Regions from separate parts of the Paenibacillus sp. MT86 genome, predicted to be linked through region 2. Evidence: predicted binding sites of a transcription regulator. Region 2 holds the regulator's gene; the other holds the start of a gene.
The links. Region 2 encodes LexA, which represses DNA repair genes until DNA is damaged. Its sites were predicted from a motif close to CGAACATATGTTCG; they were not measured.
Positions count from the first base shown of each region.

Region 1: AC3RCL_RS26575 (SPL family radical SAM protein) is a predicted target of LexA. The motif match lies at 2,440-2,453, and genes of this name have one in related genera.

Region 1 is NZ_CM179499.1:5,856,107-5,860,533, forward strand. It holds gene AC3RCL_RS26565 (ATP-dependent DNA ligase) at 1-405, shown strand, start outside; gene ligD (non-homologous end-joining DNA ligase) at 411-1,328, shown strand; gene AC3RCL_RS26575 (SPL family radical SAM protein) at 1,311-2,384, opposite strand; gene AC3RCL_RS26580 (TetR/AcrR family transcriptional regulator) at 2,613-3,194, shown strand; gene AC3RCL_RS26585 (serine hydrolase domain-containing protein) at 3,239-4,309, shown strand; gene AC3RCL_RS26590 (YitT family protein) at 4,369-4,427, opposite strand, start outside.
Region 2 is NZ_CM179499.1:4,193,464-4,197,890, forward strand. It holds gene AC3RCL_RS18540 (hypothetical protein) at 1-489, opposite strand, end outside; gene AC3RCL_RS18545 (DUF896 domain-containing protein) at 648-854, opposite strand; gene AC3RCL_RS18550 (LysM peptidoglycan-binding domain-containing protein) at 1,146-1,517, opposite strand; gene lexA (transcriptional repressor LexA) at 1,694-2,320, shown strand; gene AC3RCL_RS18560 (hypothetical protein) at 2,391-3,197, opposite strand; gene AC3RCL_RS18565 (RNA polymerase sigma factor) at 3,190-3,726, opposite strand; gene AC3RCL_RS18570 (stalk domain-containing protein) at 3,868-4,427, opposite strand, start outside.

The sequences.
Region 1 (4,427 bases), 1.7 Mb from region 2:
CAGCGCGGTTGGGAGGGCATTGTCATGAAGCGCCTCTCCTCGCCATACCGTGAGGGCAAAAAGCATCGGGATTGGTACAAAAAGAAAATTGCCGTGAACATGGCTGCTTCCGCCGTCGCCATGATCATCAGGGAAGGTCGCGTAGCCAGCCTCGTCATCGCAGACGACGATGGGAACTACATCGGCCGGGCTTCCCTGGGGCTCAATGAGCAAACGAAGAAGAAACTGCTGCAATATGCCGAAAGCCATCGTGCTGACGCGATATGGAGAACGCTCCATACCGACCTGAAGAAAGAACAGCTGGCCTGGCTTAACCAGCCTTTATCAGTCCAGGTCACATTTCTCGAGTGGAGCCAGGATGGCATGATGCGCCATCCCAAACTCGTATCGATTGAGGGGGTGTAAACCATATGGCTCGTACCGTTAAAGGCACCCTGACGATCGAGGGGCAAGAGATTCAAATTACGAATCCCGACAAACCGCTGTGGCCGGAGGTCGGCATTACCAAGGCAATGTATTTGCAAAAGCTTGCGGCCATCTCGCCTTTCTTGCTCCGGTACTGCCGGGGCAGGCTGCTCACGACCATCCGGTATCCGCACGGAGCCCAAGGCGAATCCTTCTACCAGAAAAACGCACCCGAGCCGCTGCCGCCCTTTGTTCAGACTTATGTGCACGAAAATATTAACTACGTGCTGCTCAACGGGCTGCCGGAGCTGCTCTGGCTGGGGAATCTGGCTGCGCTTGAGTTTCACCCTTCCCTGCATCTGGCAGGCAGCCATCTGCCCTGCGAATGGATGATCGATTTGGATCCCACGCTCCCGGAGGAGCCCCGGATTATGGAGGCGACGGCCATTGTAGGGGACGTGCTGAGCTCCCTGGGCCTGTCCTCCGTCCCGAAAACCTCGGGAGCGACCGGAGTGCAGATCATCGTTCCGATTCCGGAAGGCGTAACGTTCGATGAACTTCGAACGGTTGGCCAATTCGTGGGCCAATACGTGACGGAGAAGTTCCCGAAGCTGTTCACCATCGAGCGGCTGAAGAAGAACCGCGGCGATAAAATCTACTTCGATTATCTTCAGCACTACAGCGGAAGGACGCTCGCCGCTCCTTATACCCCGCGGGCCCGGCGGCTCGGGACCGTCTCCACGCCGCTCACGTGGGACGAAGTCCGCCAGGACGTTTCTCCCACGGAGTTTCACCTGCTGAACATCGAAGAACGGCTGAGGGAAAAGGGCGACCTGCTGCAGACCCTGCCGCCCCAACCGATCGAGAATGTCATCCGGCATCTGTTGCCAAAGGGTAAGGCAGCGTCAAAAAGGAAAGGATAGCTGCTCAACATCGGGTGTAAGCTCCTCTCCGGAAACCGGGGCCGCCGGTTGAGGAAGCTTCCTTGGACGTACAGGAGCAGCCCATTCCCTCGCAGGGTGATCGTTGGCCCCTTCATCCGATGTATCGTTCTCCGAGGCTGCAACCGGTCCGGACCGGTTGACGGCAGCAGGTGCCCCCATGGTCAATCCGCTCAGCCCATATTCGTTCAACAGCCTGGACGCCATCGACTTGAAGGAACGAACGTAATGCTCTTCCGCATAAGCGCCTTGCCCATATAACTCGCGGTAGGATTGAACCACCTCGGGGAAGTGGTGTTTCAGCGTTTCGAGGTACCATTTCTTCACGTCGCGCGACAGTCTCAGCAAGGAGATCATCGCAAAGGAAACGCCTCTTTCCTTTGCCTGGGACAAGAGCTCCTTCAGTTCCGGCTCCTCGTCCGTCAAAAAGGGCAGCACAGGCGCCACAAACAAGCCTGTTCTAATGCCAGCAGCCGATAATCTGTGAATCGCATCAAGCCTGGCCTCCGGATGAGGCGATGCCGGCTCCAGCTTCCGGATGACGTCCCCGCTCAGCGTGTTGAGACTCATGTTGACGGACACGTTCTCCATCCGGGTCAAGATATCCAAATCCCTCAATACGAGCGGAGAACGCGTCGTAATGCTGGTAGAAATGCGGTATTTAGCGAGCAGCTTCAGACATTCCCGCGTAAGGGTCTCCTTGCCCTCGATCGGCTGGTACGGGTCGGTTGCCGTTCCGATCGTCACCTGTCCGATCGATCTCCGCATCGCTTCAATGTCATAGTTAAACTTCCTCGCCGCGCCCGACAGCTGCTTCTCCAACGCTTCCGCCGCATTCGACTTCATAAAAATATGGTGCTGGAACTCGTCTTCCGCTCCCATCCCGATAAACGATTGAAATGCGCGGGCGTAGCAAAAGCTGCAGCCATGTCCGCAACCTCGATACGGATTGATGGACCAATCGAAGGGCATCCGCTCTTCCTTCACTCGGTTTAATGTTTGCTTGGTGGTTATGCGTTCATATTGCGTACGAGCCATTCCGCTTCCTCCTCCCTGTACCTGGCATGCTCTATGTCATTATTCTTTATTTTAACAAACGTATGTTCTTATTATAAGTGGGTTTTACTGGATTTACAAATCATGCTTCCATGAACGCTTCATGAGAATCGGATTGAAATCGGTCCAATTACTCATTATAATCAATATATATCAAGTGATATATATTGATCGTTCTACATATGTATAACCTAAGGAGCTGTAGACATCATGGCACCAAAAACGAAGTTTACCAAACAAGATATCGTGCTAGCCGCATTCGACATTGCCAAAACGGATGGCATCGAGTCCATTACGATCCGAAAAGTAGCCGAACGTCTCGGCAGCTCCATCGCGCCGATCTATGTCAATTTCAACGACGTCCAGGAACTGCTTCAGCAGGTCGTCGAAAGAGCCTTCCATGTGGCCAGAGGAATGATCATGGAGCAGCAATCCGGACAGCCGTTCCGGGATATCGGCATGGCAAGTCTCCGCTTTGCCAAGGAATATCCCGTGCTTTATCGGGACCTCATGATGAAGGACAATCCCCATATGAAGAATACGCCGGAACAACTGGACGAGGTTATCGGATTGATGAGGCAGGATCCGGAGCTCGGCGGATTTTCGGATCAGGAGCTGCAATCTATTTTATTGAACATGCAGGTGTTTCAGACAGGTCTCTGCGTCATGGTGGCAAACGATCTGTTCACGAAGAACGTGGATGACGAGCAGATGATGAATATGATGGACGAAGCCGCTGAAGCGTTCATACGTGCTGCGCATGCCCGGAAACATGAGGGAAAGGGAATCTAAACTGAAGGAAAGAAAAATTACGATTCATGGGAGGTAGAACGGTAATGGGAACAATCCTGAAGCAATCGGTTCTGGATGCATGTGTGACTCAAATCGCCAATAAAAGAAATGTGTTTAGCACAGTGATGTGCGTCGAGGACCAGGAGCGGTCATTGTCCATAGTCGGCAGCGGAGGTGATATGCAGCCTGACGACCGCTATTTCATTGCCAGCGTGACCAAGTTGTACGTGACCGCCGTACTCTTGAAATTACGCGCCGAGCGGCGGCTGGAGCTCCATGATCCCATTGGCAAGCACCTGCCCGAAGAGATTATGACCGGGCTCCACAGGTTTAAGAACAGGGATTACGGCGAAGAAATCACCGTTCAGCATTTGATGTCCAATACGTCCGGCATCCCGGACTATTTCTCGGAAACCGTCTTCTCGAATCTGATCGCCGGGAAGGATCGAGCTTGGAGCCTGGACCAAGTCCTGGCCGCGGCCAAAAGGAAAACGCCTAAATTCAAACCGGGACAGCAGAAAAAAGCCCAATATTCCGACACCAACTATCGGCTGCTTGGCCAAATCATCGAGAATATCAAGGGCGAATCCATTCAGGCCGTATTCCAGGAATACATCTTCGACAAGCTCAAGCTGACGCAAACCTATTTTTATCATGACCCGGAGGATGCGTCCCCCGTTCCGTTCCATTACAAGCAGAAGCGACTGGACCTTCCCTTGTATATGGCATCAGTCGGTGCGGAGGGCGGGATCGTCTCCACGGCAAGGGAAACGATGACGTTTTTGCGGTCCTTTTTTAACGGGGATTTGTTTCCGCCGGGTGATTTGGGGGAGCTCCAGAGGCAGTGGAACTTCCTGTTTGCTCCCGGGCCCTTCTTCTATGGCATCGGCATTTCAAGACAGCCGCTATCTCCTTTCAGTCTGGGACGCGGACTCATCGGCCACTGGGGCCAATCCGGGGCATTTGCCTTCCATCACCCGGAGTCGGGCCTCTATTTCACCGGAACCGTGAACCAGGCCGTCGGTCAAACCGCCGCCGTGCAGGCCATGTCGCGAATCATCCGCCATTATGTGCGCGAGAAGAAGGCGCTGCGCCTGCACGCCGATACACTTTAAACAAAAAATGGCTCCGCCCGCGCTAACTCTCGCACCGGGTGGAGCCTGAAATGATTGTATTAATGGATTGCCTTTTTCTTAAAGCGGCCGCCCTTCACATCATGGATGTTGCCGACGG
Region 2 (4,427 bases):
AAACTCTTCCAATCTTTCGCCCATGGCTTTGGTATCGTAAAGATTCATCATTCGTGAGAACACCCAGTTGCCTGCTTTTCCCTTGCCTTGGATCACGACGGAACCCGAAGCCAATTTGATCTTCTCGATATCCGATACGGCCAGACGGCGTTCCCGGTTGAACTTCATGGTCGACACGGAGGCCCGCTCTATCTTCAAATAAGGCTTGCGGAGAAATATCATGAGCGCCAACAGGATATACAAGCTGACGCCAACCCAATTCAATACATCATTGCTTCCGCCGGCTGCCTGTGAAGTTGCCGTTCCGAGAAGCGCATACAAACCGGCCAATGCAACAAGCACTAACGGAAGTACATACTTACGTCCCTTAAACACGTCATGCTTATCATTAATCGCAGACCCTTGATACGAGGTCAATCCCTGCTTTTTGCGCTGTTTGTTAAGTTGCGACATATTTTTGCTGACTTTTCTTTCCCATGAACGTGACATTTGGTTCCCCCTGAACTCATAATCAAAATGTTTATAAACCATATAAACTTGGGGTAACCGTAATCGATTATCCGAATGGCCGGTACCCCAAGTATTATTATGCTATCCTTCGATCTGTTCACGGATCCTCTGAATATATATCCTTGAACGGTTATCGACTAGTGCTTTAATCGCGGGCCGCCTTTTTGTTCGTTTTCATCAACCCATTCAATCGATTCCAGCTGTTGTCTAAAGTTACTGCGAATATTGTTAAGGTATATTTCCCGAAGCTCGGCCCGTTCTTTGAGCTCCTCCTCGGTCAACCCTTCATTCTTCTTCTTTCTTGCTAATACATTGATGCGTTCTACCAAAGTATCGATGTCCATGACTTCTCCTCCAATTTCGATATCATGTATAACTTAAACATGTGAAAAAGAGCTTGTCAAGGCAACTGAGCCCTTGCAAACTCTTCTAAGAACAAATAGGAATATATGATGCGCATAAACGAATACCGTCTATGGGGAGGTAATCTATAGTTATCTATTGTAAACGCGCTATTACGCGTAAATGATTCAATCTGACAAGCAGAATATGATGTGTCATTAAACAGGAAGTAACCAGTAGTATGTGGTGATTATATGGAGTATGAATGCCAATTGGTTAGAAGCAACGTCAAATCACCAAACCGGCAATGACAGCACTTCCCCAGCCTGTATGTCCGGACCCTTCAATCCGTTCATTCTTCGTATGCTATCCAGATATACGCGTGTATCCATATCCGCAGGTTTGTGAAGGGAAGCTATTCGCCACAAGCTATCGCCATATTGAACGATCACCTGCTTCTCTCCAGTCGGCTTCTCTGTCCCACCGGCAAAAACGGAATATGCACCTGTCCAAAAGATGGCCACAATTAGCAGGGTGAACAACAGTTTATTCAAAGGGATCGAAGCTATCTTCGATTTAAAGTAAATGCCCCAAGTCTTCGATGATTGTTCTGTTACCACCGGAACGTTCTCATAAATGCTGCGGTATGTACTGTATTTCAACATGGAATCATCATCTCCCAAACAAGTGTTCTCTTATGGATTCATCTTAACACGAACACTTGTTTGATTCAATACCCAAAAGAACATTTGTTCTATTTTTATTTTAGAACTTATGTTTGTACGAACGGTAGTTCTATGTTATAATTTTCCCAAACGTTACTAAATGGGGTTGATACGGCATGTCGAAAATATCCAGCCGCCAGCTGGCGATCTTAGAGTTTATCCGCAACGAAGTTCGTAGCAAGGGTTACCCGCCTTCTGTCCGGGAAATCGGCGAGGCTGTCGGACTAGCTTCCAGTTCTACGGTCCATGGTCATCTGGACCGTTTGGAGAAGAAAGGCCTGATCCGCCGTGACCCTACGAAACCAAGAGCGATCGAGCTGCTTGGCCAAGAAGAATCCGAGAGCGCGAATCTGTTTACGCACACCATTGCCAGAGTGCCTGTCGTCGGGAAAGTCACAGCAGGCGTGCCGATTACGGCCATGGAGAACATTGAAGACTATTTCCCGCTCCCGCAGCATTACGTGGGCGACGATAAGGTGTTCATGTTGTCCGTAGTCGGCGACAGTATGATTGAAGCCGGTATTCACAGCGGTGACTACGTCATCGTTCGCCAGCAGCAAACCGCGGACAATGGTGACATTGTCGTAGCAATGACAGAAGAAGATGAAGCAACCGTGAAGACCTTCTATAAGGAGAAGGACCATGTACGATTGCAGCCGGAGAATCCTACCTATGAGCCGCTGCGCTTGAACCATGTTACGATTCTCGGGAAAGTGATCGGTCTCTTCAGGGACGTACACTAATTCCATAGAATTATGAATAAGAGGTTACCTTCCTTATATTGGAATGGTAACCTCTTTTTTAGGACATGCACTAGAACGTTCCGGTCTTACGCAACACTAGAACCAACGCATTTTGCTTAAGATCTAATTGATACATTCTTTCAGAAACATAGTCCGGCGAACCTTCGCCTCCCGGTCCCTCGGTAGACTGCAGAACAAGCTTATTCTCCTTCACCTCGGGAGCCGTACCGGGTCTATAATACGAAAAGTAGGATACCAAGGACTCATCCTGAAATCGAAGCTGCACGGCATTACCCGTTTCATGCTCTACGGCGAACGCATAGATTTGTATGCCATGACAGTCCCTATATTGCGGTGCGAGTATAAATACATCGGCATCTTGAAACGGCAGGCGAATCATATCAACCGGAGCAGATGTCGGTTGAATAAATGTAAGCCCCTCCAGCGTAGTGACTTCATTTGTAACTTGGTTAGTGCTATACTGCACGCTGTAGTTTCCGGTAAACGACCGATCCGTTTCGATACCGAAGCAGCTCGGTGCACCCAATGTCGTTATTTTTTCCTGTCCAACTGCAATAACGTTTAACCTTCCTTCATCCGTTACGCCTTGTGCCCGGATTGTCTCCTCTTTAGTAGGGGGCTTAGTCCCTGCTCTCTGTTGTTCGTCCCCGCCATAAGGCAATTGAAAGGCAATTAAAATAATCAGAAGCATGAACCCGCCAGCCAATCCAACTTGTAAGTACTTTCGACGTTTAGGTTTGCTGTCGGTGAAAATCACGGACCTATGCACGTTTTTTTTCATTTCGGACGTGAACTTTTCATTTGAAAAAGGAGCTTTTTTAGCACGGTTGTACCAGTCTGGTTTATCCTCACTCATCGTTCTTCTCCTTCATTAGTTTTTGTACTTTTTTCCTGGCCCGATGCAATCTGGATTTTACGGTGCCTATCGCAATATGAAGCAGCTTCGCAATCTCATGCATCGGCATTTCATAGTATAGGTCCAGGACCAATACTTCCCTAAGCTTGCTCGGCAAAGTCATAATCATTGCCCATATTTCATCCGCATACTGCTGGTCCCAATATTCCGCTTCTGCTGACCGACTTGACGAACTGGCGGTAAGCTTGTCTTTAAGGATGACTTTCCGAAAGAAAAAAGCCTGTTTGTACCGAAACGCCGTATGTCGCGTGATCGTTAGCAGCCACGTTTTCAGCGTCGCCTGACCGCGAAAGGTATGTATGCCGTAATAGGCCTTAATAAAGGCTTCTTGTGCAATATCGTCTGCCAAGGCATGCTGTTTGGTCAAAAAATACGCATAATTCCACACATCGTTTCCATATTCATTCATGATTTTATCCAGCGTCTGGCTGTCCATGACCGTCATCTGCTTTAAGTATTCGAGCTCCAACCGATTCACCTCATCTAATTAGAGTCATGGAAGCGAGCAAAGGTTCCTTTTTTCGCAAAATAAAAAAGAATCTCCCGTAGGTAAGGGAAGATTCTTTATGGACTAATATTAGTGCGTGACTAAACTGATTCTGTAAAAGAATTATTTATATGTACCTGTCAGGAATATAGTGTCATCTCCTGTTATATCTTTCTGAAATTTCACATTTACTTCAATTTGATTTGCATCTTCAATATCAATAACGATATGCTGTCCAATATCTTTAGGCGACAGCATAAGCTCTTTTATCTTTGTCTTGCCATTATATATCGTTACAGAGATATCATTACGGATATTAATCGGTAACAATGAAAGATCTAGTACTTTATATTTTCCTTTTGGTTCAAGAATGATCGTTTTTTCAGAATTATTAATTTCTCTCATTACGATACCAGAACCATAATCTTTTCCATTATGTTCGGTGTACTGCTTATCACTTGTGGTGAAGGAAGTACTATTAATCTTGATTCCTTCTTTGGTTATAATTGTTGTATCTGGTTTTTCTCCGATAATAATTTTTTGATTCTTGCTATCATATTCAACGACAGAGCCAAGTGCCTCGGAGATCGCTTTTACAGAGATATAATTTGAGTTGTTGTATGTAATTGTTGCAAGTTTTTTTCCTGATTGATCTTTTGGAACCCAATCTTCACCATTAACCT